One region of the Halobacillus seohaensis genome, then DNA from elsewhere that is predicted to be linked to it. Evidence: riboswitches for the same ligand, from Rfam matches in the RefSeq annotation. Region 1 holds a riboswitch; each other region holds the start of a gene.

Region 1 (10,855 bases):
GATTGGAATGGTAGCACCTGCACCTGCAAAGTCGATGAGAGGTTCATATAAACCAAATCCGTCTAATATGGCCCCTAATACAACTAATGTGCTCAATGTATGGGCAGGAGTGAGTTTGAGTACATCAAACATAATTTGTCCAATAACACATATAATCCCGCCAATGACGAAGGCCCAAAAAAAGATCATTCTTTCCCACCTCCATATTCAATGGAAACGGCATGGGCGATACATGGTATCGTTTCGTCTTGCTGAAAAGTTAATGGGGATAGCAAGGCACCAGTAGCCACAACAAGCATTCGTTTAATTTCCCCTTTTTTCATGCGATTTAATAAGTGACCATATACAACGACGGCTGAACATCCTGAACCACTCGCGCCAGCTAATACAGGTTGACCTTCACGATAGATCATTAGACCACAATCTTGAAACTGTTCCTCTGTGATTTCGGTATTATGTTTTTTAAACAAATCTAGTGCGCATTCTCTGCCAATGTGGCCAAGATCACCTGTCACAATTAGGTCGTAGTAGGATGAGTCGATATTCCGTTCCTTTAAATGGGTTTCGATCGTATCAACAGCTGCCGGGGCCATAGCACCACCCATATTGAATGGATCTGTCAATCCCATGTCGATGACCTTTCCAATCGTGGCCGAGGTAACGACGGGGCCTTCTCCTTTATTCTTAACCACCGATACACCTGCGCCAGTAACAGTCCACTGGGAGGTGGGAGGCTTTTGAGAACCGTATTCTGTTGGGTAACGAAATTGTTTTTCAACCGCAGCATTGTGGCTTGATGAACCAGTCAATACACAGTCCGCTCCACCATGATTGATAAGAAACGCGGCTAAAGCAAGTCCTTCCATGGATGTTGAACAAGCACCGAATAAACCTAAGTACGCAGCACCGATCGTTTTTGCTGAAAAACTCGTAGGCGTAATTTGGTTGATTAAATCACCGCCAAGGAAAAACTGGACATCCTCTTTTTTAATATTAGCTTTTTCAGTAGCTCTTAAAGCGGCTTGTTCCAACATCACTTTATGAGCTTTTTCAAACGTGTCTTCTTTTATCCAAATATCCTGATGCAGAACATCAAAATCTTCTGCCAATCTTCCTTTAGCTTCAAAAGGCCCGCCAACTGTACCAGTAGAGACGATCACGGGTTTATTATCGAAAATCCATGTACGCATTATAGTCCACCCCACTCTATGAGAATGGTTTTGATGAGGGCGATGACAAACGCTGCAAATACACCGGACATGATGACAGAACCGGCAAGTTTAAACATGTTTCCGCCTACTCCAAGAATAAATCCCTCGGTACGGTGTTCCATAGCTGCTGATATAACGGCATTCCCGAAACCTGTTACAGGTACGGCTGAACCAGCCCCTCCATATTGAGCAATCCTGTCGTAGACTCCAAACCCAGTTAAGAGCATAGTAATGAAGATCATCACGGCTACTGTAGGGTTGCCTGCTGTTTGTTCAGTGAAGTTGAAATTATAAATGAAAAAGTTTTGGATGAACTGTCCAATCAAACAAATCAATCCCCCGATTAAAAAAGCCTTTATACAATTTGTAAGGACGGGTCTTTTCACTTCACGTTCACTTTGAAACTGTTGGTATTCTTGTTGAACAGGGGAAAGATTCTTTTTTTTGTTATTGGACATGAAGAACACCTACTTTTATGTTTTTTCTTTAGAAAGTTTAATAATGCGATTAATTTCCGTCGTTAGTTTTTTCTTATTTATCTTCCCATTAGCTAATTGCTGTTTCAGCTTCTCTACTTCCAAATGGATTTTTTTATCCAAAGAAAGAGTAACATTGTGACCTGAAAATTGTTTTTCAGCCTGTCCTGTTAATTTCTTTTCAATTTTTTTCATTTGAAAACGTTCATTATGTGGGACTTGGGCTGCAATCAAAAGCTTTTTGTCGTCATTAATAGCCTGAAGATCCTGCAAATGGTTTTTCTTTTGCAAAACTTCCTCAGCTTGTTTAGACACATTTTGATCGTTTAATTCACCATTTGAAAGTTGTTGTATAGGTTGAGAAGAATCCGTTTTCTTCGTTTCATTATCCGATTGGCAGCCAGCTGCTAACATGAATAATGTAATCATTAGGATTAATAATTTTTTCATATGAATTCACCACCTCAGATAAAACGATTGATGAAGGAACAGGCTAGCAATGATAGCTAACCTGTTTCATTCATCATTTATTGTTGTTTGTATTGAGGTTCTTCCTGTTCAATTTCGGTGACACGAGATTCTAAATTATTGATAATAGTCTGTGTGTCTTGTGCTGACTGTTCATATAGTTGTTTAGCTTGCTGATTTTCTGTTCCGAGTGCAAAAGTTTCAAAACTTGCTTGCGCACTTTTTAGACCTGCTACGGTTGTTTTTACATCACTTATAACTGTCATTTTGTTCGCTCCTTTTTTATCTTTTTAACAAAGTTATTTTACACATATTATTACTTGTTATGATTTACTATTTATTCCATTCTATTTGTGAAATCTGAGAACATCCTGGCAATGTTTTGTTAATGAAAAGAAAAAGGAGTGGTAGTTGTACATGAATTCATTTCACTTATTCATACTACTGTCAGATGTGATTTGCATTGAAATTCATTGTCTGCCTGTTCTTTTATTATTTATACTTCCCAAAGAAGATATGACTGATTATTTTTCACTAATGCAGGTTGGGGAAGGCGTTGCACAGATCAGTATACTGATTTTACTATTCCCTATCTTGGATAAAAAAATTAACGCAAGAATTAAGTGAGGCGATTTTAAATTATCTTTATTCTGGTGGCTCAGTAGATACTTTGGTGCTTATGATTCCCTTATATCCACAATAGATGGAGAATTCAAAAGTGATTTAACCACCTATTTTAATTCGAGCCAAATCAGTGATGGAAAAATGATCGTTTAAATCTATTCCTCAGACAATGTTAGGCACTACTAGTTGAGCTACAATAATATCCCTTCGCTATTAAGCGGGCTGAGAATAAAGAAAGAATTATCACTCTTTTCGTCTTGATAATTTCATTTGCTGATATCCATTAACTTATTGTTTCGGTATTACTTAGAGAAAAAACAACACAGGGTAAAAAAGGAGGGGGGGTATGTCTGGTAGATACGGAGTAGGTTTTGGTGTGATTGTTGTTCTGTTGATTCTATTGATCATTGTTAATGTTATTTTGAATATAGTTCTATTTCTGAGGTTCTTTGTTTAATAAAAGTTCATCGTCTACTTTGTGTACATAAAGATTTCTTCTGAATTTAAAAAAGCCAAGAACTAGGTATCTCGGCTATACTAAACTGTTTCAATAAATAAACAGTAGCGAAACAAACTTTAAGATCCCTTTTAAATGGCCGTTATTATGGTTAGTAAAATCTATATGCGTTCCTTACATTTATTAACAAGAGAGAAGATTTGTATCATGCGTAAGCTAACTTTGAAATGATTTAAAAAGGAGTAGAATTAAATGGAATTATCGCCTTCTTTATACCATTGGCTAATACGACCTAAATGGATCACCCAAAAGCATATACATCAGAATGTGAAAGAACATTTTGACTTTGAAAATAAAAAAATTTTAGATTTCGGTGCAGGTACTGGAGCTAATTGTCCATTATGTTTACCCAGTAATTATTATGGAATAGATCCCGATGTAAGTAGAATTAATTATGCAAAACGAATTTACCCTGATTATACATTTGATGTATTTAAAAACAGTAAAATTCCATTAAAGGACTCTTCGGTTGATGTAATTTTAATTGTTGCGGTATTGCACCATATTCACCCTAAAGAAATTAAAACCTATATAAAAGAATTTCAGAGAATCCTAAAACCAAATGGAGGTAAGATTATTGTTATGGAGCCCTGTTTTACTAATGAAAAATCCATTAGTAATTGGTTTATGGACAAGAATGATAATGGAGATTATATAAAGAACGAGAAAGCGTACTTAAATTACTTTCAACAGCACGGATTTAGGGCTAAAGTCTTAAAAAAATATAGAAAATGCTTCTTTTATCATGAATTATTCTTCTGTGCTTCCATATAATTTTTCCATCATTCCTTAATTTTAAAAAGGTCTAAATAATCATGTTTAAAACAGAGTTTATATGGAGGTTAATCAATCAATGAAAACGAAAACAATCATCTTAATATTGTCTGTTGCTTTGTCAACTAGTGTTTTATCTGCATGTAACGTAGATAACAATGAGATGAATGAACAACCTTAGGATGTTAATTATGATCCCACCCGCTATAACAATGGGGATAGAGGGCCGGAAGCCAATTTTGATGCATTATAAATAAGTGTTACGTGTCAAAGTGAATCTTTGCTCGTTTTATCGTAAATCTAGGTTGTCAATCTGTATCAACAGGTTGATTGACATTTACAAATGGGATAGATAGTATGAATATGACGAAAATTTAATAGTGAAATCATTTCACTAGGGGTACCTTTCAGGAGATGGATAAGCGCTAGGACGTTAGCATGCTATGCTTATTCCTTTACTGACTAAAGGTTGAGATTAAAGTAGAGACTTTAAGACCCTTAGAACCTGATCTGGATCATGCCAGCGTAGGGAAGTGGAGTTGTAGCATAAGTATATACCTATCAATTATTCAATATGCCAATACAACCACTTTTCTTACATGGTAAGAAAAGTGGTTTTTTCTATGATTAAATTTAGGCTGTCAAAGCAGATATTTCCTTCTAGGAAGAAGAAATTCCTGTCGCAGTCCCGTGCAAATCATTTTAAGCTTAGGTAATGTCAAGGCGTTACGTACTTGATATGGTTTCTGGCAAAGTGCTTTTTAAAATAGAAAGGAGTGTATTTATATGGAACCACAGGAAATCATAAATCGGACCATAGAGTTTATAAATAATCGCGATGATTCCGAGACATCATTTAATGAGCAAGCTTTGCATTTATTTGCCTATCAATTCAGAGTTAATCAACCGTATCAACAGTTTTGTAGGCAGCAGGGAAAAACGGTGCGAACAGTAAAGTCGTGGCGTGACATACCAGCTATACCAATTAACGCCTTCAAAGAACTAACACTGAGTTGTGAAGACCCAAGCCAAGTGGAAAGAATTTTTATGACTAGCGGGACGACACAAGGAGTTAAAGGAAATCACTACCATCCAACACTACAAGTGTATGACCGATCGATGATCCGTAACTTTAAAGAAAGATTTATGAACCGGACGTCGAGTATCCGAATGGGAGTCCTTTTCCCAACCGAAGAAGAAATGCCAAATTCTTCACTGGCTCATTATCTCGCATTGGCGGTACAAGAATTCGGAGCAGAAGGTAGCCGTTATTTTATAGGTCAAGAAGGAGTCCAAGTGGGACCCTTAATCGAAGCATTAGAAAAAAGTGAAAACACCGGCCAACCGTATGCCTTAATGGGGGCCACCTATAGTTTCATTCATTTATTCGATGAGTTAGAACGCTGCGGCAGAAGGTTTTCCCTACCCAAAGGAAGTAAGTTGTTAGATACAGGTGGTTTCAAAAACCAGGCACGAGTGATGACCCTGGATGGTTTTTATGACCTGATGCACCATTATCTTGGTGTTCCTCATTCTGCATGTATCAATATGTATGGAATGACAGAGCTGAGTTCTCAGTTTTATGACACTGGTAATGAAAACGTTCCTTCTGTCAAATCAGGGCCGCACTGGACTAGAACAAAAGTAATGAATCCTTTAACCGGAGAAGAGGTTCCGCAAGGAGAAAGGGGAATTCTAGCCCATTGCGATCTGGCTAACTTCAATTCGGTGTCGACCATTCTAACGGAAGATGTAGGTGTGGAAACGGAAGATGGTTTCCTTTTGCTGGGAAGAGCAGAAGGCGCTGCAGCCAAAGGATGTTCCATAAACGTAGAGGAATTTATAAAGGCGACAAAGGGGCTTTCAGAATGAAGGAGGTAACGGGGTATCTTCCATCGATGTATCGAGAGGAAGTGGAGTATAACATATTAACCTTTAAGGGTAACAACCAGACACTAGATATCTATGTCCCCCTTCTGTCCAATGAGCAATTTACTCATATGGCGGAGCACGTGAAACAAGCAAGTGTAAAGGTTTTAAAAAAAAGAACTGTTACTCAGATTGTGGAGAAAATTGACGATGTTATTGGAAAACTTCTAGACAGAAATAATCCATATCGGAAAAAAGCAGAGGCTTTTCTCCCGATTATTACAGGATATGACAAAGAAATGATTCGCTTGGGATTAACATCCTATTTGAAAAATTTTCGGAAACAGGAGCTTCAACGCTTTTTGGTAGAGGACTTTGGGAATCCCTTGCTTTTAGATGATTTTCAACCGCGTCCCAAAAAAAGTTATTCGAAGGCAGTTGGTCCTAACTTGACTACTCATATATGGGCGGGAAATGTACCGGCACTTCCACTTTGGAGTCTGATTTCCGGGTTACTAGTAAAGTCAGGTAATATAGGGAAAGTGTCCAGTTCAGAACCATTGTTTGCAACTCTTTTCGCACAAGTATTGGCAGAGGTCGATCCAGAACTCGCTGACTGCCTGGCTATTGTCTGGTGGAAGGGTGGAGATCAAGAACGGGAAGAAAATATCTTTCAACAATCGGATGTGGTGGTGGGATATGGGGGAAATGAGTCACTGGATGCGCTTAAAACACGTGTTCCACTGACCACTCGGTTACTACCATTTGGCCATAAAATAAGCTTTGGAATTGTTTCTGAAGCGGGGCTAGACGGTCGTAAAACATGGAAAATTGCACATGATGCGGCCTATGATGTCATCCGTTATGATCAACAAGGTTGTTACTCCCCTCATGTCTTTTACGTCCAGCGCGGAGGAAGGGTTTCACCAAAAGACTTTGCATATTTTCTTGCACATGAGCTAGAAAATTTCAGACGTCGATATCCTCGTCGAACGCTAGAGATAGAAGAGGTTTCGATGCTTGCAAGCTGGAGGCAAAAGGAGGAGTTTCAATCCTTTTCCGATAAAGAAAAAGAAGTCATAGCTGAACCTTCAGGTTCTTGGACTGTCGTTTACGAGGAAAACAACCTGCAGCTGACGCCAAGTAGTCTAAACCGTTCAGTTAAAGTCCAAGCCTTTGATTACTTCGAAGAGTTGATCCCATATTTGGCACCCCACCGATCCCTTCTCCAAACTGTTGGGGTAGCGGTAACCCCAAAAGAATTATTCAATCTCGGAAGTTTGCTGGGAAACATAGGAGTCAACCGATTGACAGCAATTGGAGCCATGACTTCACCTGAAGCGGGCTGGCATCATGACGGGCGGTTCAATCTAGCAGACTTAGTCGAGATGGTAGATATTGAGCAGACAGCAGAAGAAGGTGCAGAACATTTTGCCCCATATATGGACTAGGAGGTTCGTGGCATGAGCTATTTAACGGTGGACCATGTGTCATACAGCTATGAAGGAATAGAGAATGTTGTCCAAGACGTAGAGTGGAAGATACCTAAAGGAGAATTTCATTGTTTAGTCGGTAAAAGTGGTTGCGGAAAATCCACATTGTTAAAAATGGTAGCTGGACTTTTAAAGCCTAACAGAGGAGAGGTTTATCTAGCTGATCAAAAAGTAGTAGAGCCCTCCGCAGAGACTGGTTATGTCTTTCAATCCCCTACTCTATTAGAATGGAAGTCCGTCCTTGAAAATGTGTTGCTTCCTATTTCGTTAAAGAAAAAAACGTCAAAGCAAGATTACGATGATGCACTTTCCTTATTAAATATCATAGGTTTGAAAAGGTATGCAGACACTTATCCTTCCAACCTATCTGGCGGCCAGCAAAGTCGAGTGGCCATCGCTCGCGCGCTCATCCGAAAGCCGACCATGCTGTTTTTGGACGAGCCGTTTGCTGCTTTAGATGCGATTACAAGGGAGGGCCTTCAAGAAGACCTATTAAAAATTTGTAAGACGTATCAAACAACGGTTTTATTTATCACCCATGATATCGCAGAGGCTATTTATTTATCAGATCGAGTCGCCGTGATGGAGAAGGGGAAGATTATATACAATTTGAAGGTTGACTTGAAGAAACCTCGGACAGTGGAAATGAGGTACAAACCCTATTTCAATGAGATGGGATTGAAGCTAAGAAAAGCTTTAAAAGGAGGACTCTGATGAAGTATGTTCGAATTTATTCCTTTCTCTTGTTTGGATTCCTCCTTGTAACCTGGGAGTTTATTGCGGGTTTTATGTCTGAGTTAGTGCTGCCTGCTCCGTCTGTGGTAGTTTTTACTTTGTGGGACGGACTACGAACAGGCTACCTGCTGCCGCATATATGGCGTACCACAACGGAAGTACTACTAGGTCTGGCATATGGGGGCGGCCTGGGATTTATCTTAGGATTATTAATGGGAGAAAACGAGTTTTTAAGGCGTTTATTCTACCCTTATGTGATTGCTAGTCAAGCCGTACCGAAGTTGGCTCTAGCCCCGCTTTTTGTTTTGTGGTTTGACTTTGGCATAACATCCAAAGTCGTGATTACAGCACTGATATGTTTTTTTCCGTTATTAGAAAATACGGCCACTGCGATTCAATATATCGATCCGAAAAAAATGGAATTGTTCAAGGTCCTTCAGGCTACCCGATTGCAAACATTGATCCGATTAAAGATACCTACAGGATTGCCGAGTATCCTGGCAGGAGTGCGTGTAGCAGTTGTCCTGGCAGTTGTTGGAGCGGTGGTTGGAGAGTTCATCGGAGCAAGTGAGGGTTTAGGGGCTATGATTATAGCTTCTCAAGGGATGATGGATACCCCGCTTATGTTTGCCATATTAATCGTACTTACGTTGATGGGAATGATTTTGTATCAAACGGTGCACCTCATCGAGAAATTATTATTAAAACATTATAAGGAGGATGGATTATGAAAACACTGATCTTGCATAGTTTAGTGTTCACACTGATAGTTGGATGGTTAGGAGGATGCGGGTCGGATCAAGACCAACAAACTGAATCTGATGAGGAAAAAGGAGAGCTACAAGAAGAATTAAAAGTAGCTAGTTGGAGTCAGCATATTACGGAACAGACAAACTTGCTAGTTGATGAGGAGAAGAGTTTCTTTCGTGAACAGGGGATTGATCTTACGGTTATCCCTGGTCAAGGCGGAGGAGATGCCATTAAAAATATTTTAACAGGAAAAGCAGATGTCGCGTTTACGGATCCGGGCTCTCTTTTCTTTGCCTTAGATAAGGGAGAAGATCTGAGAGTAATATACAACATTTATCCTCAAAATGTCTTTAACGTCGTTGCATTAAAGGAAAGCGGCATTACAAAACCTGCAGATTTAAAAGGGAAAAAAATTGGGGTGTATAGCCTCTCCAGTGGGACTCGCCAAAATCTTCTAATACTTCTCAATCAAGTAGGGTTAACAGAAGACGACGTGGATATTGTCGAAACCGGTCTATTAAACTTTGCTCCGCTGATGCAAGGAAAAGTGGATGCGACAGCTGCGACTGACACTGGTTTGTTTATTGGTAAACAAAAAAGTCTAGGTGAAGTAAATGTCATGGAAGTAAAAGACCATTTAAATTTCCCTAGTGATTTGTTTGTAGTAACAGAGGACGTGTTTCAGCAGAAAAAGGGTCAATTGCAAAAGTTTTTGACTGGGTATCGTAATAGTGCAGCATGGATGATGAAAAGCCCAGAGGAAGCTGCAAAGTTAGCTCAAGAATACACAACCGATGGCAAGGATATCGAGAATAACATGGAAATAATCAAGTTACGGAACAAATCAAGCGTTTCGTCCTTAACAGAGAAAAAAGGGCTTGGGACGATTGACACAGAGAAATTACAACGAGCTGCAGACACGTATAAACAGCTTGATCTTATTGACAAAAGTTTGAATATGGAAGAAGTCGTAAATACCGAACTACTTCCCGCAAAATAAATGGAGGATACTTATGAAGAAGTTTAATAATCAAGTGGTATTGGTCACGGGGGCAAGCCGGGGAATTGGAGCAGCAATGGCCCGGGAATTTGCCAGTGAAGGTGCGACAGTTATTGTGAATTACTTACAAAGTCATGAGGCAGCGGAAGAAGTCGTTGCATCTTGCATCGAACGGGGTGGCGACGCCTTGGCGATCCAAGCGGATGTAACCTCTGGATCGGCAGTAGAACAAATGATCAAGGGTATTAGATTAGAGATGGGTAAACTGGACATAGTCGTCAATAATGCTTTTAAGCCATACAGATTTAACCCCGATGAACGGAAAATGTCTTGGGACTTGAAGTGGGGGGACTATCAAGAACAAATAGAGGGTGCCCTCCGTTCCACCTACCATGTCTGTCACGCTGTGGTTCCTGAAATGAAGAAGCATGCCAAAGGAAGCATCATTAATATCTCATCGAACCTAGTTTCCAACCCGATTATACCTTATCATGATTATACGACAGCAAAGTCTGCAATCATCGGATACAGCCGAAACCTTGCGGCTGAATTAGGTGCTTTTGGCATCCGGGTGAATTGTGTAGCGCCTGGCTTAGTATACCCAACGGAGGCAAGTTCAGAAACAAAAGAAGAAGTGAAAGAAACGATTATCTCACAAACGCCGCTGCGTCGTATCGCTTCACCGGAAGATATTACAGGACCAGTCATGTTTCTAGCCTCTGATTGGAGTCAATTTATGACTGGGCAGACGTTATATGTAGATGGTGGTCTCGTAATGAACTAGGGAGATATCGGTGGAGAATCGTAAACTAGCTATATGAAGGTAGGATTGTGTTTGAGCGTTTCTTCTATGAAGGATTGCAGTGAAGGTATCAGATGAAACTAACATAAGTTGTTTTCTTGAAGAAGTTGATAGCCAATCAGATTAAACAGAGTAG
Region 2 (10,855 bases), on a different contig from region 1:
AGCGAACTAATGAGTGGCTCATTAAATATAGCATTATCTTCGTTATGTATTACATGAGCAGGATGTTTCTTGGTATCAGGTGCAGTGCGTAATTAGTCTTGCTGCCAATACATTTAGTAGTATAAATACAAAATCTTACGTTCCCAGTAAATCTTCGATCGCATTATTTTTGAATTCATTCCCGCGATTCCACATGAAACAATTCCACGTCATGTAAATGGGCATCGATGGAAGTAAAGACTTGTTGAACCAATGCAGCATCTTCTTTCTTTGGTTTGAACTGAATCCTATAATTTTTCGATTATACAAGCTGGCCCAAGAATGAACCAGCTTTATTTATTAGTAATATAATGCTTCTGCCTTATTACATTTCAAACATCTTTCAAAGTTGTGATTCCTTTTAAAATCATGATCACAATTCTTTTGTATCTCTTTTAAACGATTCTCCAAAAAAGCAAGATGATTTTTCGTTTGATTTATTTCTTCTTCAATATTTTGAACCTTCACTCGTAGCCCCTCCTACGGAATTTACTGATAAATATTACCCCCTGATTTCTTAAATTCCTCTGCTTTATCCTTCATCCCTTTTTCAATAGCTTCTTTTGTAAAAAGTTCATTCTCTTTTGCGTAGTTACGAATATCTTGGGAAATTCTCATACTACAGAATTTTGGTCCGCACATGGAACAAAAATGCGCCGTTTTTGCCCCTTCAGCAGGTAACGTTTCATCATGATACTCCGTAGCACGTTCTGGATCCAAAGATAAGTTAAATTGATCTCTCCAACGAAATTCAAACCGTGCTTTCGACAAGGCATCGTCCCTTTTTTGGGCTCCAGGATGTCCCTTTGCTAAATCAGCGGCATGGGCTGCGATTTTATAAGTAATCACTCCTTCACGAACATCATCCCTATTGGGTAAACCTAAATGTTCTTTTGGAGTTACATAACAAAGCATAGCTGTTCCATACCAGCCAATCATAGCTGCGCCAATTGCAGAAGTAATGTGATCATAACCAGGAGCCACATCTGTTGTAAGAGGTCCAAGTGTATAAAAAGGAGCTTCTTCGCACTCTTCTAATTGTTTGTCCATGTTTTCTTTAATAAGATGCATGGGCACATGGCCGGGTCCTTCAACCATGACCTGAACATCATGCTCCCAAGCGATTTTTGTTAACTCTCCAAGCGTTTCTAACTCCGCAAACTGGGCTTCATCATTGGCATCTGCAATGGAACCAGGACGTAATCCATCCCCTAAGGAGAAGGTAATGTCATAGGTTTTCATAATCTCACAGATTTCCTCAAAGTGAGTATACAAAAAACTTTCTTGGTGGTGATACAAACACCACTGTGCCATGATCGATCCCCCACGAGAAACGATACCCGTTAATCGCTCTGCTGTTAGTGGGACATATCGTAAAAGAACACCTGCATGGATTGTGAAGTAATCAACTCCCTGCTCTGCTTGTTCGATCAACGTATCACGGTAGACCTCCCACGTAAGATCCTCGGCAACGCCATTCACTTTTTCTAATGCTTGATAAATGGGGACTGTGCCAACCGGAACGGATGAATTTCGAACGATCCATTCTCGAGTTGTGTGAATGTCTTTCCCCGTTGATAAGTCCATGATATTATCAGCTCCCCAACGTGTAGCCCAAGTCATTTTTTCGACTTCCTCTTCAATAGAGGATGAAACAGCCGAATTTCCAATATTCGCGTTAATTTTGACATGGAAATTACGCCCTATAATCATTGGTTCAATCTCTGGATGGTTAATATTAGACGGAATAATCGCACGGCCTTTTGCCACTTCATCTCGGACAAATTCCGGATCCATATGTTCCCTTAGTGCAATAAATTCCATTTCAGGAGTGACCATACCCTGTTTAGCGTAATGGAGTTGAGAGACATTTCTTCCCTCTTTAGCACGCCATGGTTTCCGGTTTAATTCAGGGAACACTTTATCGTTTACCCGAGGATCGTTTTCGTCCTTATACCCATTATCTTCAGGACGGATTTCTCGTTTTTCATATTCTTCAACATCGCCACGTTCCTGAATCCATACACTGCGAGGGGTTGGAAGTCCTTTTGTAATATCAACAGAATAGTTTGGATCTGTATAAGGTCCACTTGTGTCATAAACCCGTAAAGGAGGATTTTCCTCTTCTCCAAAAGTACCTGTCGTTGGACTTAAATTGATTTCGCGCATGGGTACTTTTATGTCGGTTCTTGAACCTGGCACATATACTTTTTGACTTCCTGAAAAATTAGACATAATTGAAATGTTTTCTTTGTTTAATGAAGATGGTGACATCCTAAATCTCTCCTTTTTTTAAATATGAAGGACAAGATAAAGAACACACGAAGCAGGAAAGCTTATCGAAGCACATAAAAAAGCCGGGTCCATAATAAATGGTGGAACCCGGCTAATATGTATATAGAAGTTGTGTTACGTTGATGATTGTTCTAACTTCCCTACGCTGGCATGATCCAGATCAGGTCCAAAGAGTCAAGAAACTTTAACGCGTTTCCTTCTCAGCCCAGCTTATTGGGCTCCCCTAGTTATTTCTATTCAATTTGACTATAGTATATATGAGTTTTTTAAAAATTCCAATACCTAACCTGAGAATCGTTCTTTTAACTCATTTATTCCTAGAACAAAATATATATTTAGACCCTTATCATTACTGATTGCATTCCTCTATAATCTTAAAAATAATGATAGGAATCTTACTTTGACGACCTTATCCTGAAAAGACTGGTCTGATAACCTTGAAAGGAGTTTACGGTATTTTGTTTCGGTTGGGCTGGAGAATATAACGAAATACGTTTAGTCCGGTTCCGTTCTCTTCGGTCTGGAATGAGCAAGGGGAAACAGGGATACTCGCCGTACACCTACGGAAAGCGAACCATTTCCCCTGATCCCCATTCCTCTTTCTATAAACGGAACTTCCTTTCTTAAACTCTTTCAAAAATCCTGCTCGATTGCTTAATACCAACTATCCATTTTATAGAGAATAAGCTAACGACTTGGTGTTATGGATGAATGGATAAATCGAGCTAAATCGTTACTTACCTTTCCAAACTCTGATGCATGCGGCCGATCATTTCCCTCAGAATACCCATAGTCGACCATCCGATTCCGATTCAAGCATAGCTTCGTCAGTTTAGGTTGGAAGAAGTCAAACAACTTGAAACGTTCATATAAATGCGGGAAGCGATTTTGATAATCAGTAATTGATTGAGCCAGTAAGCTCCAAAAAGTTTCTTCATCTACCAGTTTATGATTTACTAATAAATTACTGAGGTACCTCAAGTGACAAATGAATAGGCCAGTAAAAATAAATTGAGTCAATCCTTCAGGTGGTTCCGTTCTTAGGACATGTTTAAGTTCACTTGTAACCCCTTTTAGTTCTGGAAAGTCTTGATCCGTAACATTGACATCATCCACAAAGTCCTTGATCGCTAACCGATGCGGCTTGGCATCTTTTAAGACAAGAATCGTGTTTTGCCCGTGTGGGGAGAAAACAGTCCCATATTGGTAAAGATAATGAAGAAGTGGATCCATAACGACTTTGAAAAATTGCCTCATCCATTCCTCTGCTTCAATATCAGATGCTTCTATTAAACTCATCACGAATGGATGGTCTTGATGATCTTCGTGTAGTAGAGCTGCTAAGGTAATTGCCTGCTCCCCTTCTTCAAGATACGTATAAATGCTCTCTCTCCAAATTGCACCGAGCATTTCGAGGTATTGATAGGGGGTATTCTCTATTCCACTATAAAAACGTTGATCGACGTTGATACTGGCATTTTCACCCGGCAAAATCACCCGGCACTCTTCTTTAAGAAAGGAATCATTCTCACACATACCTTTAATCAATTCAGTAACCTTAGGTGTGATCAACGTACGTTCTGAAGGTAAACCTCGATAAACGAGGGTATTTAAAATGCTCATCGGAAGTTTCACATGATGTTTCTTCTTGGAACTTTGATTTACGAAAGTTCGAATCGATTGTTGAGGAAGGTACAGATCTTCCCCATCCCCTAAAGGAATCAATTGTTTCTTAGCTATTTCTTCAGGAAAGTTCTGAATTAAAATATTTTTCCATTGCCATTCATGAACGGGTAAAAAGAAATAATCGGAAGGATCCTTACCATTTCCTTTAATTTCCTCATAAAAACGCCCCCTCTCTTGTTCGCTTAATTCTTTTGCTAATAAATCTTGATAGTTTAAATCGGACACAGATTGAAAGGATGCTTTATTTTGGTGGACGGCTATCCAGGATAATCGTATTTCTTTTTGTTGCTCAGGAGCATAAGAAAGATAATCATCATAACCAAAACCTATTCTTCCTTTGTTATACGTAATCCACGGGTGCCCCTTCATAAAGCCTTCTAATAGGGTATAATCTGTGTTCACAAGATCATCTGAATTGTTTGAGTCTTTTTCAAGCAGATGAACGTCAGCAATTAAAGTTGCGTTCATTTCTTTGATAAGATGACCCGTCGTTTCAGCCGACATCCCAATCAGTGGCTTAATATCAACCAATAACTCAATCACACTATCCGCATTTTTTCTCTCTCCACATTCCATGATTTCAATGGACCGCCATTTTACATCGAAGCTATCAAAGAAACGTTCCTCGGCTAAAAAGCAATACTTTTTGTCCTCCGAAACCTCTAGTTCATACTCACCTTGATTATCAGTCTTGGATCGTAATGTAGGCTTAATCATGTCCTCATACATATATTCGGAAAGCATTTTTGCTAACAATTTTTGATTAACCTTTATCCAATTTTCATGATTAAGTACATTCTTTATATCTTTAGTAAACAACATTAAATCCCCGCTTTCTTTACTTTTATCTAATCAGTCCATTTCGGAAAATGAATTAGAGAGAGTTTTCTCCGTTTTCCTGTGAATGCCAAACGTTTGAAATACATGTTCAGAATAGAGCGTATACACTTCTCTACCTGCAATCTGATTAATAATCACCGCGTTTCGATGAGCCCCAAGCCCAAGATCAGGTGCACCCACTCCATGGGTATGAAGTTCTCCATTTTGCACGAAAATCTCGTGATCTGTACTTAAACAGGTCTCTAATCCATATCCTTTTTTCACTTTATACCGACCGTGATCATCTATGTCTATCCACTCTTTCATATCATCTAGAAATTCAGGGAGTTTAGGTTTATAACCAGTTCCCAAGATGATAAGATCAACTTCTACTTCAAAATATTCCTCGTTCACATGATGGTAACCTACAAGCCTTAGATTATCCTCCTTCTTTTCAAGACTGATAATTTCTGTCATAGCCTGCAAATGGATATCAGGATATTCGTTTCCAATGGAACTTTCATATAAATAATCATAAATTTCGGCAATTGTGTCTGAGCTGATCCCCTTGTAAAGTAAATCTTGCTCTTTGAGGAGCTTATCCTTTTTGATCTGGGGTAGTTCGTAAAAAAAATCGATATATTCGGGTGAAAAATATTCAAGACCCAATTTCGAGTATTCCATGGGGAAAAACCCTTTCGATCGTGTGTACCACTGTAAGGAAACATCTTGATCTTGCTGGTTCTTTGCTATATCGAGAAAAACTTCCGCTGCACTCTGACCTGAGCCTATGACTGCAATAGAATCCGCTTCCCGACAAGTCTCTTTATTCGATAAATAATCAGCCGTGTGAAATACCGATGCACCTAAATGATCTTTCACATGTTCTGGTACAGAAGGTATAGAACCAATTCCCATGACAATATGTTTTGTTACATATTGCTCCAACGCTTCTGTCTGTTCATTCCATGCTGTGACTTCATAAACAATTTGCCCTGATTGCTGTTCGATCGGATTTACCTTTTGAACATTCATACCGAACCGACATGGTTTCAACTGTTCACTCACCCACCGACAATAGTGGTTATATTCTCTACGAGGAATATGGAATTTCTCAAAAAAATAAAAGTGGTACAGTCGATTATGTTCTTGAAGATAGTTAAGAAAACTGTAGGAACTTTTCACATCAACCATGCTTACAAGGTCAGCTAAGAAAGGAACTTGTAGGGTTGTTCCTTCTATAAGCATGTCCGGGTGCCAATTGAATTCCCTTTCTTTTTCTAAGAATAGGGACTGAACTTCAGATACAGAGTCTAGTAAAGCAGCCAATCCTAAATTGAATGGACCAATCCCTATTCCGATCACATCATAAATTGGGTTGGAGTGGTTCGTAGAGCCGATCATCTAAACCACCTCTTTTCAAATTCATTTCGTTCACAAAACATTAACAGTCCCGTTTTTTCTGGAAGGGAGATAGGTTTTAAAGGGACAAAACCGCACTTTTTAAAGACATGAATCATTTTTTCATTTCGAATATCTGGTTCAGCGATAATTTTTGTCGTATTTGCAATTTGGAATTGAAAGCGGATCATAGCTCGCAATAAAGGGAACGAGTATCCTTTTCCAAGAAACGCTTTTTCCCCTAAAAGTAAATGCACTCCTTGATCATAAGCGGAGGACGAATACGTGTGTTCTATAACGTCCCCCTTCACCCAGTACGCCTCCCAATAGCTCATTACCTGACCGTCTAAGTAACCTAAGTAAAGCGTATGGTGTTGATCCGCCAAGGCCTCTTTTAAATGCTCTTGAAACTTATGAAGCGGCAGGTTCAAATTCCAGAAAGGGTGGACATGCTCTTCATTCATCCATTTATGAAGGAGTTCATGATCTTCATAAGTCACTTGCCGAAAAGCTATCGTTTTCTTAATATCGTGGTCATAGCATTCGAATTCATAAGACATAGGTTCATTTACACCTCTCTAGCCAAAGGGTTATTCACGTTTGTATAAACAGATTGGGACTCCATCGGTCCAACAAGTTCATCCATATCATGAAAACGTGTCAGTAAGTTCGCTTTACATGGTAGGACTGGCTCTTCTAACAAACTATTTAAGAGTCTCATAGATTGGTTGGAATTTTGGTGATGCCCAACTAAACGCTCTCTTAGTACATTCAAAAGTTTCTCTTCTTGAATCAGGCCACTAGTACCAAAGCTGTTAATCAAACCAAACAAATGATTAAAGATAAAATAATAGCGCAAACGCTCCTCTGCCACTTCATCATCACAAATCGTGTCACTTTCTTGATTTAAACTAGGAAGTAACCTCTTGAGTTGATCAGATTTGGATTTACAGAAGTAGAATCCTTGATTATCCCGATAATAGAATGTGTCTGGATAACCATTTTTCATCCTAACAACAGAATTTTGCTGGTGTGCCTCTAGTGCCATTCCATAGGTCTTAAATAGCCATAACATAGGGTCCACAGTCAGAGACAGATATTGATTGAACCAGTCTAAACTTACTTCATCAACTGGACGTCCTTCTCTTTGAGCGATCCCTTTAATAATCGAGTAAATTCTAGGTCTACCTCCATATGCATGGTCTTGACCTAAGGCAGCGATCACACTCGTATTCTCGGCCTGTTTATAAAAAGGATTCTCACGTATGACCATTTCAAATCCTGATACTTCTTCATCTATATTCAAATTAAGATAAGCAGGATCGTTTACTATATGGAAGTTAGGAAAAGCCTCCTTCAACTTCCCTCCAAGTTCTGTACCAAGCAACCTTGAAACTTCCACCCCTCGCGCTAGTTCTTTTCGTTGGTTGATACGCAGAGAGTTCGTAATTTTTATCGGCACTGAGAATTTATACATATACTTGGACTCCCGGCAATAAACCGTCCTAAACGATGATGTCGGTGTAAACGACTTCCCAAGCGGTCCTATATACTCTAATTCTCTTTTTGCCAAAAGCGCTTGAATCTCTGATTTATCTAATAGGTACGGAACCTGGAGTGGGTGTACAGGAATCAAAATACGTTTTTTAGCAATGAAAGTATCCAGCCACTCTTGACCAACATCTCCCGCTTCATATAAATCTTCATATATAATATCGGAGGCTGATTTTTGGAGACTAGAATCTTGTACAACCGATGCTGTTTTTGCACTAAAATAATGAAGCTGAAATTCCCCTTGATGTTCTGGGGAATATTTTTGATCTTCTTGGTCCGTCAACCCTTGTTTACTTTTTGGTGTTGGATGAAGCAAATGACCGAATATTAAGGATTGTTCAGCATCGATATATTCAAAGTCTTCATTGTTAAGAGCCTCGGCATCCTTCATACGATAGTCAATATAAGTTTTTATCTTTTGGCAGCTCAGGATCACTCTTAAGATCAGCTCATCTTCCGCCTGCTCGTTCCCCTTTTCTAGTAACCACTCCTTGACTAAGAGAGTGACTAACGTAACATAGTCTATGTTCTTTACATCTTCATCGTCTCCTATCTGATAATAAAGAGGGAATTGAAATAAATGGCGATCCGTCAGCGACCAATACCTAACAGGAATAATCAATTTGATTTGCTGCCTGTTCAACTTGATGCTGATTACTTTCTCCACTTCACTGGATAAACGTGACATAAAAGAATCACGCTTATACGCATACTCTTCTTCATACTTGCCTACCTCTCGCAAATAGCAATTTAAAAAGCTTTGCATCGTTGCGTTTTCGGCTATTACTTTGGAATTCATCAACACTTGACACCCCCGTTTACTAATTGATTCCCTATCCCTTCTATATCATGGATGACTTCTTTCATATCACTAAACGTTGTTCTTGGGTTTAATAAAGTGAATTTTAGATAAGTGTCTCCATTGAAAGAAGTTTTGGCGACTACCGCTTTCCCTTCGTGAAGCAACTGTTGCTGGATCGACCGATTCAAGTCATTTCCATCGATAGAAATAGATGCTTTAGGTTGAAATCGAAAGATAACCGTGTTCAATTCAGGATCTACATTTTGAATGGAAAAGCTTTCAAGTCCTTTTAAATAATTAGCGGTCTCTTTGGCCAGCTCTAAGGTATCATCGATCATACTCCCCAATAAGTTGGTTCCTAACGTTTTTATCGTAAGAAAAAACTTCAATGCATCAAATCTTCTTGTCGTTTGGACCGACTTATTGACAAGGTTCACAATGCCATCTTCTTCATCTCGAACTGGATTCAAATAATCCGCATGATGAGAAAGGTAATGAAAATTATTTTGATCTTTAACTAGAAACAAGCCGCAGCTGATTGGTTGATATAATAGCTTGTGGAAATCGATGGTGATGGAGTCGGCCAATTGAAGTCCATTAACTTTTTTACAATGGGAATGACTGAAAAGAAGCCCTCCCCCAAAAGCTGCATCTACATGAAACCATATGTTATGTTCCTCAGATACTTCAGCGAGTTCAGGTAGAGGATCAATACTGCCAAAATCCGTCGTCCCACACGTTGCAACGATTGCGAATGGTAACAAGTTGTCTGTTTCCATTTGTGCCAGCGTTTGTTTAACATCGTCCACTTTCATACGATGATGTGCATCTGTTTTAATAGTCACTACGGCCTGTTCTCCTAAACCAAGGTGGGCGGCAGATTTTTTCACAGTAAAATGGGCTTCTTCTGAACAGATAATCCTCAAGCGACCAAATCCTTCTGGTAACCCATCCTGCTGTACACGTTGATCCCAATAGGTATGGCAGAAAGAATCTCGTGCTAGTAAGAGACCCATGTAATTAGACTGTGTCCCTCCACTAGTAAAGACACCGTCCGCTGTTTCAGGTAAATGAGCTTTTTCTGCTATCTTCTTCACCATCTCTTCTTCCACATAAGTAGCCGCAGTGCTTTGGTCCCATGAATCCATCGATTGATTCAGTGTCCCGATAACCAACTCTGCTACAATCCCAGGAAGCAGAGGCGGGCAGTGTAAGTGGGCGATGCTTTTTTCATGGGAAATGTGAAGACTATTTTTTAAAATAGGATCCTCCATAGAATCAAGGACTTCCTTTAATGATTGAGTCTCTTTGGTAAATTCCATCATGGGCTGGATCTCACTCTTAATGTCTTCCGGACTTTTTCCAATAAACGGATTATCTGCTTCTGTAATAACTTCCTGTAACTTCTGACTTACCAGCTCTACTTGTTTCCTAAAAGCATGGATCCCCTCTTCCCCTTGATGGAGAAAAAAGGATTCATACGCGTCCACATTCGTACGTGAATTTTCTAGGGTAATCATTCCATCACTCCTTCAGGGAAGCAGATACGGCGTCTTTGAAAATACTTACCACTTCCTTCACTTGTTCTTCCGTTATAATTAGTGGTGGAAGGAATCGAACGATTGAGCCATGTCTTCCGCCTACTTCCAAAATCAAGCCGCGCTTAAAACATTCATGCTGAATGTGACTGGCAAGTTCAGGATTTGCAGGTAAACTTCCAGACGAGGATGGAGCATGTGTCGGATCTACAATTTCAACACCAATCATTAACCCTCTGCCTCGCACATCCCCAAATTCAGGAAAGTCACTTTGCTGCTGTTGCAATGATTGAAGGAGCAGATTTCCCATTTCTTCAGCATGGCGATCTAATTCATTTTTTTTAATATAGTTTAGCGATGCTGTCCCTGCTGCCATGGCCATTTGATTCCCTCTAAAGGTTCCAATATGAGCCCCATGTTCCCAACAATCTAACTCTTGATCGTAAATGACAACAGAGAGTGGAAGACTACCACCAATTGCTTTTGAAAGAACAAACACATCGGGAACAATTCCCGCGTGCTCGAAGGAAAACATCTTACCTGTCCGACCAATTCCAGTTTGTACCTCATCAATGATCAATGGAATCCCACGCTCTTTGGTAATTCGTCTTATTTCCTGCAACCATTCAATTGGAGCTGGAATAGATCCCCCTTCTCCTTGTACCGTCTCTAGGATCATCGCTGCGGGAGGGAGAACTCCACTTTCAGGATCATCGAGTAA
Region 3 (10,855 bases), on a different contig from region 1:
CTTCTTTGTTTGTTGTTTTAATGTTTCCTATGATACGAATTCATCATGTGAACAAACTGTTAGCGTTAATTCTTTCGGTCCTTTGTGCACTATTTTATTTAGTAGTATTTGATTACATATAATCACAATCATTTTATTAGAATAGGGGTCAGGTCTCTCACACTCATAACCTTCTACTACCAATATCACAGAAGGCCCTGACCCCACTTCCCGTCTAGCACCACATCCAGCTGGCGCGCTCCCGCATATTTCCCTCTTGAACTTAATCGTCCGTTGGCCACATTCCTTTGTTATAAGCCATATCCCAAAACATATATTCAAACCGAGTCGTATTCAAGAAAATTTCCTCCAGTTTCTCCAACTCTTCCACAGGCTTACCTTCAGTCAAGTCATCAAGAAGTTGAATGCACCATTGGGCGAGTTCACCAAAGTCGTCCGAACTGTACATTCTAATCCATTCTCCATAAAGATCGTGATCGCTTGCTCCTGGTATCTCATCGAGTTCTTTTCCAATTTCCCAATAGCTCCACATGCAAGGAAGAATGGCTGCAACAAGGTGGGCTAATGTGCCATTTTGACCGACGTGCAACATGTAATGGGTATAGGCTAAGGTGGTCGGAGAAGGTTTCGCGTTCTCAAGCTCTTGTTCAGTAATCCCGAATTTAGCAGCATACTGGCGGTGAAGGGACATTTCTTCATTTAAGGTTGAATCCAGAAGCTTGGCGAATATCCCCATGGTTTCAACATCATCAGCTTTGAAACTGCCTAAAGCAAATAGTTTTGAATATTCAATAAGGTATAAGTAGTCTTGAATCATAAAGAAACGAAACTTATCTGGATCAAGAGAGCCATCCCCTAATCCTTGCACAAACGGGTGCGAATGATTTTTCCTCCATATGGGTTGTAACTTTTCATATAATCGTTCACTAAATGTCATCCATTTCCTCTCCCATCTTTTCTTTTGAATTTGTATGACTCCATGTATAAATGAATTGCAGAATCACTTTCGTATATTCGATCAGTTGAGGGATCGATACTTGTTCATTAACAGCATGAGCATTGTTTAGATCCCCTGGTCCATAAATAGCCGTCGGAATACCAGCATCGCTTAACCAGCCGCCATCAGTAACCGTTGGGGAAACATCAACAACAGCTCCCTTTTCACTTACGTTTTCGTGCGATTGAGCTAACATTTGCGTACCTAAATGATCTGGATCAATTTCAAGGGAAGGAAAAATTTCTCCGCGATCTTCAATCATTGATGAACCTCCCCACTCAAAGGTAGGTGGATTTTCTTTTAACCAAAGGTCCCCTTTAGCTACATTTAAAATATGTTGTTCCACTTCCTCTTTCACCTGTTCATACGTTTCATTCGGATAAAAATGGACAGTGATCCATAACCTGCACTCATCAGCAATAAAGGCTGCATTTCGTCCACCTTCGATGACAGCCGGGTTGATGGTAGTGGTGCCAGACGGATATCCAGGGTAGCTTTTTGTTACTGCCCAGTGTCGCTCAAGTTCCTGAAGTCCTTCAATAACTTTCATCATCTTTTCAATCGCACTAGCCCCAAATAGATTTCCGCCAGCATGAATCATATCTTTTCTTGTTGCATCATGGAATGTTTGTTTGCTTTTTACGGTAATCCAGCCGGTAATTACACCACCTTGTCCCTGGATATGTAAATCACTCGTATCTACAACTACTGCAAAGTCAGCATCATAGCCCCGCCTGCAGCATTGTAAAGTTCCGGCTTCACCAACTTCCTCCCCAATAACCGATTCAAATGTTAAATCACCTGGCAGTTCCAATCCGCTTTCACGAAGCAATTGAATGGCAAATAAAGCTCCTGCGATACCGCCCTTCATATCAGCTGCACCACGCCCAATAACTTTATCCTCCCAAACAGTCGGAGTGAAAGGATCAGTTTCCCATTCTTCATCGTCATTAACTTCAGCAACATCCATATGACCATTGATGATAAGACTTTTATAGTTTTCGGAGTCACTGCCTTTTAAAACACCGACAACGTTCGGGTCATTAGGATATACATCCCAAAGATCAATAGAAAAGCCATATCTTTTTAAAAAATCAGCTACATACTGTTGAGCTTCTTTTGTGTTCCTGGCCGGCGGTGCCGGTGTTTCAAATGAAATAAGCTCCTTTAATAATTCAATCAGCTCTTCCTTACGCTCATCCACTTGTTGGATTAGCAATTGAAGGTTTTTATCCATCTTTCTAATCCACCTTTCGTTAAGTTTTATAACAACAAAAAACCTCACTTCTCCAAAAGAAGTGAGGTTGTGACAAAAATGTCTATTATATTAAACACTAGTTAACAATAGTCCAACACACCACTTCTCTTCGCTAGTATTACCTAGTTCAGATTGTAAGGATTAAGACGTTAACGGTCTTTCTCAGCTTTTAAAAGCACCCCTAGCAGTGAATACTATTCAGTTTTACTTGAAAATTATTTCTTAATTCTTCATTGTTCTTCTTTTCATTTTTATCATATTTACTTCATTAATTCAATCAAAGAACCGGAAGCTTAACCTTTTATTTGTGCAAGAATATCTTCCAATTGATCTATACTTGCGTTGATGATGTCTTGATACAACCCTAAAATCAATTGGCCATATTGATCGCCGGGAACAGCCCATTTTCCGTTTAACGCTTCCCATTTGGTTGCGCTTCCCCGCTGAACGAGGTCAAAGCGCGGATCCACTAAACGATAGTTGTCTGGTAAAGCTTGTGTAGAAGCATAGGCATATAAATGCTGCATGTGGGCTAAAACTCCATCCTCTGCTGTAGCAAAGTTTGCCCCTGGTTGACCTGGTCCTGTGGCTCCTATTCCTGCAAAATTATTTTGACTTTCGTTAACTATACCCGTAAAACGAAAATAGTCAGTTTCATGAAGAGCCTGAGCAAATGCAACATCACCCCTAAGGCCGTAGTAAGTCCCGAAGTTTAAATAATAAATTCCTAATGATGGCGCATCTGGATTTATTTTTTGGACAAATTGATCCATTTGTTCCGGAGACAAAATTACGGAACCTGAGATGTTATACCCCGACACTTCGGAGTCACCTTGACCTTCTTCTATAATATAAGCATCTGTTATCCCCGCTCTTTTCACTTCAGCTACACGGTTTTCTGCATTACTTTTACTTTCATAAGCACCAGCCTGGACTCGATACCGTGTGTTACCAGATATAGAGACTTCTGTTATAAAGGATGAAATCCCATGTGTATCAAGGTAAGCTACTCGCTTTTCTGCATTCGCCCTTTCGAGGAAAGAGCCAGCAATCACCTTATACAACCTAGTTCCCGATGCTGATTTTTCAAGGTTAAAAGCACGTTCTAGACCATTCACATGTCCGCGGGCGACTTTTTGACGGTAAGAGGCGTCAGCCAACTTCGCTGCATCGCCTGAATGATCAATAAAACCATTTTCCGTCAAGAGCGCAGGCATAGTTGATTCCCTCAAGACATGGAAATTCGCTTTTTTCTGGCCACGATCCGTTAATTCATTCACAGCTATGATTGCCTCATGCAGGACATTCTGGTATTGGGCAGTAGAGGATGAATTGGACAATCCACTATAAATAAAATCCTCATAACCACGAGTTGAACCATTAAAAGCATTACAGTGAATAGACAAAAAATAGTCTGCATCCCAAGCATTAGCTTGATTCGTTCGTTGACGTAAACTAACCGAAGTGTCCGTTGTTCTGCTCATATTTACTTCAACCTGCTGATATTCATTGTTGAGAATATCACGGATTCGTAACGCAATATCTAAGTTTATTTCTTTTTCAAGCAAACCATGTCCAGAAGCACCTGTATCATTACCACCGTGCCCTGGATCTAAATACAATTTAAACATATAAAATCCTCCTTTCTATCTTCACTTTTCCATTATTAAATCGGTAATATTATATTCTATGTTTTAGCGATAAAGAAATGGCGGTGTTTGAAGGAGATTGCCTTAAAAAAGGCCCCAACACAGTTTCCGCACTACATCGGGAGAGATGGAGGAATTATCTAAAGAAACGGTGGAATTATCTACAAATATGGAGGGATTGTTAAAAAGGTTGGAAGCATTTCAATAAGTATAAACGTCTGTTTCAAAAAGTAAACTCCAATTGGACACGAAAAACTCCTATGCAGTGTTAGGAAACGATGTCTACTGATAGATAGAAAGCCTACCAAAAAGCCTTTACCGCAAGAGCCACACATCTGGGGTCAGGTCTCGCAACTCAACAATCATCAACTACTAATATCGCAGAAGACCCTGACACCACTTCTCATCCAGAACACCATATCCTCCCGACGCTCACCAATGCACACATGATTAAAAGAATTTCACAAAACAAAAACCATTCGATCATTTAAATAACGATCGAATGGTCTCTCATTCCCAATTCTTTATTCTAAGAGTAAACATGCCTATAAGGTTGGCTTCTTCACTCTCCATTAAGCTCACCTTTAGATACCATCAAAACAGTGGTGTTAGCGGAAATCATATCAACAGCTAAGCTTCCTATATAACTATTCCCATCAAAATCAAGCAAATTCAAACGGAACTCGTTCTCTGATTTGTAATCCTCCATAAAAACATGAGTATCTTGAACTTTCGTTAAACTTACTCTCCAATTATCAAGAGACCCTTGATCATCAATAAGCAATAAACCTCTAGAGAAATTAATTTCATTGTTATTTTCCAAATGAAACACTTTGTTTAACTTTATCGATTGCATAAACAAGCCCCCTATGTTTAATGATTCAACAAAAAAAAGTGTCTTCCTGCTTTATTCTTCATTTAACTGCAAATTTAGCAAGAAGCTCGTTTTAAAGAGTGATAGAGACAATCTGCAAGTAAGCTTGAACGAACGTATAAAAAGCAACCGCATATAAAATATTAAATTGAAAGCCATTTTTAAAAATACTTAGCCCATTTTCACTGCTCAGCACAATAGCCGGAAGAATAAATGGTGATAGCAACGCAGAAATGACACTTCCTGACGTTATCGATAGCACTAACAGCTCCGGCGGGTACGGTAAAGCCACATGTTGCAACACCCCACCAACTAAAACTAATACGGGCAACGGGCCAATGCCAAAGAAACTGAGCACCATAGGAACAAAAGGTAAAATACTCAAGATATTTATAAAAGGAATGGTTTCTTCCATCACTAAAATACCATCAATGAGCATCTCACCCCATCCAGATAGATTCAAAGCAACAATCACAAGGCCTACGGATAATAGAATGCTAAACTGTTGCGATTTCGATTCTAAATATCCCGTAAAATAATGCCTTACATTCTTCCGTAAGCTCGTGAATCTTCGCTTAGAAAAGAAATAAAGAAGCGTATAACTTAAAATCACAGGAGGTATAATGAGCAGAATTTCTAAACCAAACACCCCGTGCAGAAAAAATATCGTGCCAAATATTAAGATAAAGAGACAAATGAATTCAATCACTTCACGACTTAACTTTCCTCTGACTTGCGAACCAATAGCTTTTTCGATCTCTTCTTTAAGGGCAGACGTAATATCAATGTTATAATGCTTTTCTTCAAAGTGAGAAAAAATAACGGCAATAATTACCGCACCTAACGAAATAAAAGCACCCTGCAGCATCGAAAGCCATAAAGAAGCATCTAAAAAATTGACGATAAAAACAAAGCTCGGAATACTAATAACCCACAGCGTACAAAGTGAAAAAGCACGCAATAAAGCTGTTCCTTTAAAATTTTCCCAAGCTTCTCCTTTTCTATTTCCTAACAACCCCTGGATAAACTGGTAAACTGTCTGAATCGATCCAAATAGAAGAAAGAAGGATAAAATTTGGGTAATCATCATGATCCCAAAATAAAATCTTCGGCTCGTATTTAAAAAATTGCCCGCCAATGCCATGATTTTCTCTATGTATGGTTCTTCGTCCAAAATCCAACTAATAATCGGAACAATTAATAAGATCGCGATCAAACTTGTCATTTGGCGAAATCCTTGAAGAAGTCCCTCGAGAAGGGATGATTGGGATGTAATTAAAATAAAAAAGGCAAATAAAATCAAAAATAATGGAAGGAATCGTTTCCGAGCCGTTAAATAAAAGAAAGAGAAAAGTAAAGATAAGACCCCTAATAAGGAAAGAATCATTAGCAAGTCATCATTTTGAAAAGAACGAGTAACATAAAAGAGCACAATATATAAATTAATGATGGCTGCGTATACATACATGGAAACTTTCTTCATTACTAAAACTCCTGACCCTAGTGAATATTTCCATTATATGATTCCTTGTTTTCATAGTCTACTATTAGAGACTAGAACCACAATCCTTTATCGCAGAGTGGTACCCCAATAATAAGACCTCAATAAAAAAGCCTATTCGAATGACCAGAATCATGATAAAATATAATTATGAAATCGCTTTCAAAGGAAAAGATCAGCAAAATAGATGAGGAAGAGGAACTATAATAATGTTAAACCAACAAATAAATTTTCACGAAGTAACATCAGTCTACGATGATATTCCACTTGAATTATTGATGGGCCTTCATGATGAAATCCATAAAAACATTAAAAAAGGAATTTTATCTGAAGTTATGTATTCTGAACTTCACCTTATGAAAGATGCAGCTAAGAGGAAGGGAATTCGTTTTCTCCCATTCGATAAATAGACTTACCGAATGAGTCGTATTATTTTTTTGAATTCCCCTTCTTACGTTCTAACTCATTTAAAAGCATATCCAGTGTTTGGGAAATGATAAGTACTTGAGGATCATTAGGATTATTCTTATAGGCTCGATACATTTTTTGTCTTGTCTGTTCTATTTTTTCTTTTAAATCATTGATAGATGACACTATTTTATTTTCCTTTCGATGTCTAAGTTTATCTGAGAGGGGATTTATAAAGCCCCTTCTCTTAGAAACCTCTTTAGAAGATTCCAAAAGAGCAATATCCAAAGGGCCTCACCTTGTTTTACCCATTAAAAATTATATTAAACTTCTGCCCAGCCAGGTGAAGGACTACCTCCACCTTTATATTTACGACAGATTATGAAAGGTTTTGAGCATAATCCCAATATTTTGGATAATTCACACAATTTTCTGCTCAATCGCTAATACTAAACATCCACGAACTTTCATACTCCATCATAAACCTTACCCCCACATTCCCCACAGGGCCGTTCCGTTGCTTACATTTGATAAATCGGAGCATGATTTCGGTGAACGGAACGGTGCTTGATGAAACCTTTCTCCTTTAGTTCCGTACACCCCCGATTAAAAGAACTTTCTCTTAAACCCGATCTTGATCGTAACGATGAAGCCGCCACCGAGAATTCCTTCTTCCATCCTGATATGTTGTTGAAATGCATCAAAGCTCCCCATAACACAATCGCTGAGCTTGAAAGTGAATGTAGTTCGATTTGATTGTAAAATGCGTTTAACTCTTTAATGTAGTTCATCTACCGTTTCCTCCTTTATTTTTGGGCATGAAAAATAACCCCTTCGAATCTATAATCGAAAGGAGTTAGTAGGAGGTGTCCTATAAATTTAAAAATACGGCCAGTGGGTCTAAATCGTTCATTCATAAGAATCATGTTTTTGAAGAATGCTAAAGAGGACGAACCACTTATTTCCGTAAAAATCGTGTTAGGGGGATCGATTCGTGACAATTGAAAAGATCACACAGGATCATTTTGATGATGCTTTACGTTGCTTACAAAATATGTCCCTTTCAAAGGAGACGATTGTCTTTCGAGGACAACAAGATACAAAGTGGCGATTACATACGACTTGGGCACGTTTTAAAAGTTTTGAACAAGAGTCACGTAGCTCGGATATGGTGGGACTTCTTGATCAATTTAAAACCAATTTAGCCAAATTGGGACAGATGCCCTTTGAAGAGAATAATCACCTTGATTGGTTGGAATATGCACAGCATCACGGTGTACCGACTCCATACCTAGACTTCACCTATTCGCCTTATGTAGCGTTATTCTTTTCTTTTAATGGCTTAGAAGATATCAAAGAGGCCGAAAGCGAAGAGGAGTATGTCGTTGTTTACGCGCTGAATATAAACCAATTGGCTCATCATTGGGCTAAGGCAAGTGGAGAGTTTGATGAACGGGTTTATCAAAGCTTCCTTTCCCCATCCACTCATCTATTTGACGAAGGGTTTCCAGGGAATACACTGCAATTTATTCGGCAACCTGGAAAAAGCAATGCCCGAATGCAACGGCAGCAAGGCGCGTTTTTATATGATACGTTAGATTATCATTCATTAGGTTTTGATGATTTAGAAGAATATATGGATCACATTCAAGAATCGAAACCCCTCGATTACAATGGAACCCAAGCACCTCCGACCCTCACAAAAGTGTTTATTAATAAAAAATGTATTCGGGAAGTATTTCAAATTTTAGAGCTCATGAACATAACAGGGACAATGTTGTTCTTAGATAGTAGCGGAGCCGCAATGGATGTTAGAAATACGTATTACTATAAACCAAAAACCATGATGCTACGAGGTTTTGACTAAGTCATGAAGGGTATGCCTATCCTTCATAGGGTGAAGACAGGCATAAAGCCCAAACCGTTACACATCAAAAATTAAAGGGATTTTTAAATTAACCCCCTATTTTGAAACTATCACCAAGACTTCCTTGAAATCGACAACAAAACTGATCTTCTTGAAACTAGGACCTGTAGCTTTTTGATCATGCGTCCATCAGGGAGGTCAGCTGGATGTGGTGTTTTGAACGAGAAGTGGGGTCAGGGCCTTCTGCCGTATGGAGTTTTACATGGTTGTTGAGTTTGAGAGACCTGACCCCAGGTGTGCGGTTCTTGCGGTAAAGGCGTTAGGTAGGCTTTTTTCCTTCTTTTCTACCGTAAATGAGAGATGAATTCTGGAAACAAAAAATAAAGCCTTGCCGAGATTACTCTCAACAAGACATCCTCTGATATATTAAAGTACTTTATCACTCGAACGCACTGACTAACACTAATAAAAAAACATAAATAATCCAGGGTACCTCCATGCCCTGGATTCGATCAGAATGAGTTAAAATTAAACATTACTGTCCCCTTTGAGTAGAAACGTTATCAGCAAACCAAAACTTATCATTATGCTTATCGCTTCAAACAGAGTCACAGTAATCACCCCATTCGATAATAGTGCTCATTCTGATGTAGAACTTGTACTTTTATTATAACATATATTCATAATATTACAAATGTTACAATTACTTTAAAGTTACATTACATATTTTTCGGAGGATAGGCAATCATGGACACAGCTAGTATTTATGATTTGATCAACTAAAAAAGCCAGAATCAGTGGCACTGATTCTGGCTTTTTTCATATCAATAGATTATCTGCTTCTATTAACAGAGACCGAGGAACGGCTCTGTTTATTATGCACTCTATATAGTTGATCGAATTTATCTACTAAAGCAAGAGATATTAACCCATTTCCCTCTCCTTTTTTTGAATATCCGAGTGGGATCGTCCGCTTGATAAGCTGGGAGAATATTTCTGCTTCCGTCATGCTTCTTTCAAATTGACCTTCTGCTAAATTGATAAGTAAAGCAAGGGCTCCCGATACATGAGGAGTGGCCATTGAAGTGCCTGATAGTTTAGCATACTTCCCTCCTGTGTAGGTGGATAATATGTTAACACCAGGAGCGACGAGGTCAATTTCATCATTTGTATTCGTAAACTCTGCAAGATTACGATCGAAATCAATCGCACCGACCTGAATGACTTCATTGTAGGCACCTGGATAGGCATGCTCAGGGGTATCTGCACGTCCATCCCCTTCGTTTCCTGCAGCGCAAACGACCGATATATCTTTTTTGAGGGCTTCTTGTATTGATTCATGCAATTCCGGAACGTCTGTAGGTCCTCCTAGCGACATCGATATGACCCTTACCTTTTCACCGTTTGGTCCTTCCCAGTTTGTTGCATAATCAATCGCATTAATAATCCATTCCATATTTCCATTGCCTACCCCTGTTAACACTTTTAATATCAGGAGGTTAGACTGAGGAGCAGCACCGACGACCCCATTGCCATTTTCAACTGCAGCGATCGTACCTGCAACATGAGTTCCGTGACCGTTGTTATCACTGAAATTCATCTCATCGCTATCGTAATCCGTCGTGAAGTTCCTTCCTTCAATAATCCTTCCTTTTAAATCTGGATGGTCGGTTTGGCAGCCTGTATCGATAATGGCTACAACTTGACCTTTCCCTTGATCCGTTCGCTCCCAAAGGGCTTCAGCTTCAATCATGTCAATTCCTTCAGGTACTTCAGAGCTTACGTCTAATATTTCTTCGGTCTTATATGGAATTAATTGTACATCACTCATCATTTCCCTCCTCATCTGTTTACCAAAGCTTCTGATTATGTAAAGAATAGCTGCTTGATTGTTTTTCTCTTACCTCATTCATCCCCTTTTGAAACACAAAACCTCCAACTTCGTACATTTTACCTATACTGAATTTTCAAAATATTAATTGCGATCATTTTTTCCTCATGGTAAGATTTTACTGTGGTTTATTATGCGGAAGCGGGGCTAATGAAATGAAAAATAATAGTACTAACGGTATTTTCTATGAAATCTATGTGAACTCTTTTTATGATTCAAACGGAGACGGACATGGGGATCTAAACGGGATTACAGCAAAGTTAGATTATTTAAATGATGGAAATCCCCACAGTAAAAAAAGTTTACAAGTCGATGGCCTCTGGTTGATGCCTATTAACCCATCGCCGAGCTATCATAAATATGATGTAACGGATTATTATAGTGTGGATCCTATTTATGGCACGTTAGCA

Evidence for each region. A riboswitch is a leader RNA that binds a small molecule or an ion and turns the genes downstream of it on or off. The one in region 1 is predicted to bind thiamine pyrophosphate.
Region 2: linked by a shared signal. The riboswitch ahead of thiC (phosphomethylpyrimidine synthase ThiC) and the one ahead of ACFQIC_RS00285 (LuxE/PaaK family acyltransferase) in region 1 are both predicted to bind thiamine pyrophosphate.
Region 3: linked by a shared signal. The riboswitch ahead of ACFQIC_RS10895 (acetylornithine deacetylase) and the one ahead of ACFQIC_RS00285 (LuxE/PaaK family acyltransferase) in region 1 are both predicted to bind thiamine pyrophosphate.

What each region holds. Positions count from the first base shown of each region.
Region 1 covers NZ_JBHSZV010000004.1:341-11,195, forward strand. Annotated here, with positions in the region: gene spoVAE (stage V sporulation protein AE) at 1-189, opposite strand, end outside; gene spoVAD (stage V sporulation protein AD) at 186-1,190, opposite strand; gene spoVAC (stage V sporulation protein AC) at 1,190-1,669, opposite strand; gene ACFQIC_RS00265 (hypothetical protein) at 1,685-2,137, opposite strand; gene ACFQIC_RS00270 (DUF1657 domain-containing protein) at 2,215-2,421, opposite strand; gene ACFQIC_RS00275 (YjcZ family sporulation protein) at 3,126-3,236, shown strand; gene ACFQIC_RS00280 (class I SAM-dependent methyltransferase) at 3,564-4,070, shown strand; TPP riboswitch at 4,457-4,619, shown strand; gene ACFQIC_RS00285 (LuxE/PaaK family acyltransferase) at 4,857-5,942, shown strand; gene ACFQIC_RS00290 (acyl-CoA reductase) at 5,939-7,390, shown strand; gene ACFQIC_RS00295 (ABC transporter ATP-binding protein) at 7,403-8,146, shown strand; gene ACFQIC_RS00300 (ABC transporter permease) at 8,146-8,898, shown strand; gene ACFQIC_RS00305 (ABC transporter substrate-binding protein) at 8,895-9,917, shown strand; gene ACFQIC_RS00310 (3-oxoacyl-ACP reductase) at 9,931-10,701, shown strand.
Region 2 covers NZ_JBHSZV010000040.1:64,129-74,983, forward strand. Annotated here, with positions in the region: gene ACFQIC_RS15470 (serine protease) at 340-507, opposite strand; gene thiC (phosphomethylpyrimidine synthase ThiC) at 529-2,313, opposite strand; TPP riboswitch at 2,455-2,569, opposite strand; gene ACFQIC_RS15480 (IucA/IucC family protein) at 3,022-4,842, opposite strand; gene ACFQIC_RS15485 (lysine N(6)-hydroxylase/L-ornithine N(5)-oxygenase family protein) at 4,873-6,243, opposite strand; gene ACFQIC_RS15490 (GNAT family N-acetyltransferase) at 6,240-6,767, opposite strand; gene ACFQIC_RS15495 (IucA/IucC family protein) at 6,809-8,596, opposite strand; gene ACFQIC_RS15500 (pyridoxal phosphate-dependent decarboxylase family protein) at 8,593-10,116, opposite strand; gene ACFQIC_RS15505 (aspartate aminotransferase family protein) at 10,121-10,855, opposite strand, start outside.
Region 3 covers NZ_JBHSZV010000027.1:3,237-14,091, reverse strand. Annotated here, with positions in the region: gene ACFQIC_RS10905 (CBO0543 family protein) at 1-122, shown strand, start outside; gene tenA (thiaminase II) at 263-937, opposite strand; gene ACFQIC_RS10895 (acetylornithine deacetylase) at 927-2,234, opposite strand; TPP riboswitch at 2,343-2,448, opposite strand; gene ACFQIC_RS10890 (N-acetylmuramoyl-L-alanine amidase) at 2,549-3,886, opposite strand; gene ACFQIC_RS10885 (hypothetical protein) at 4,467-4,760, opposite strand; gene ACFQIC_RS10880 (hypothetical protein) at 4,852-6,261, opposite strand; gene ACFQIC_RS10875 (hypothetical protein) at 6,489-6,689, shown strand; gene ACFQIC_RS10870 (Spo0E family sporulation regulatory protein-aspartic acid phosphatase) at 6,709-6,975, opposite strand; gene ACFQIC_RS10865 (hypothetical protein) at 7,209-7,478, opposite strand; gene ACFQIC_RS10860 (FRG domain-containing protein) at 7,682-8,554, shown strand; gene ACFQIC_RS10855 (S8 family peptidase) at 9,387-10,385, opposite strand; gene ACFQIC_RS10850 (alpha-amylase family glycosyl hydrolase) at 10,601-10,855, shown strand, end outside.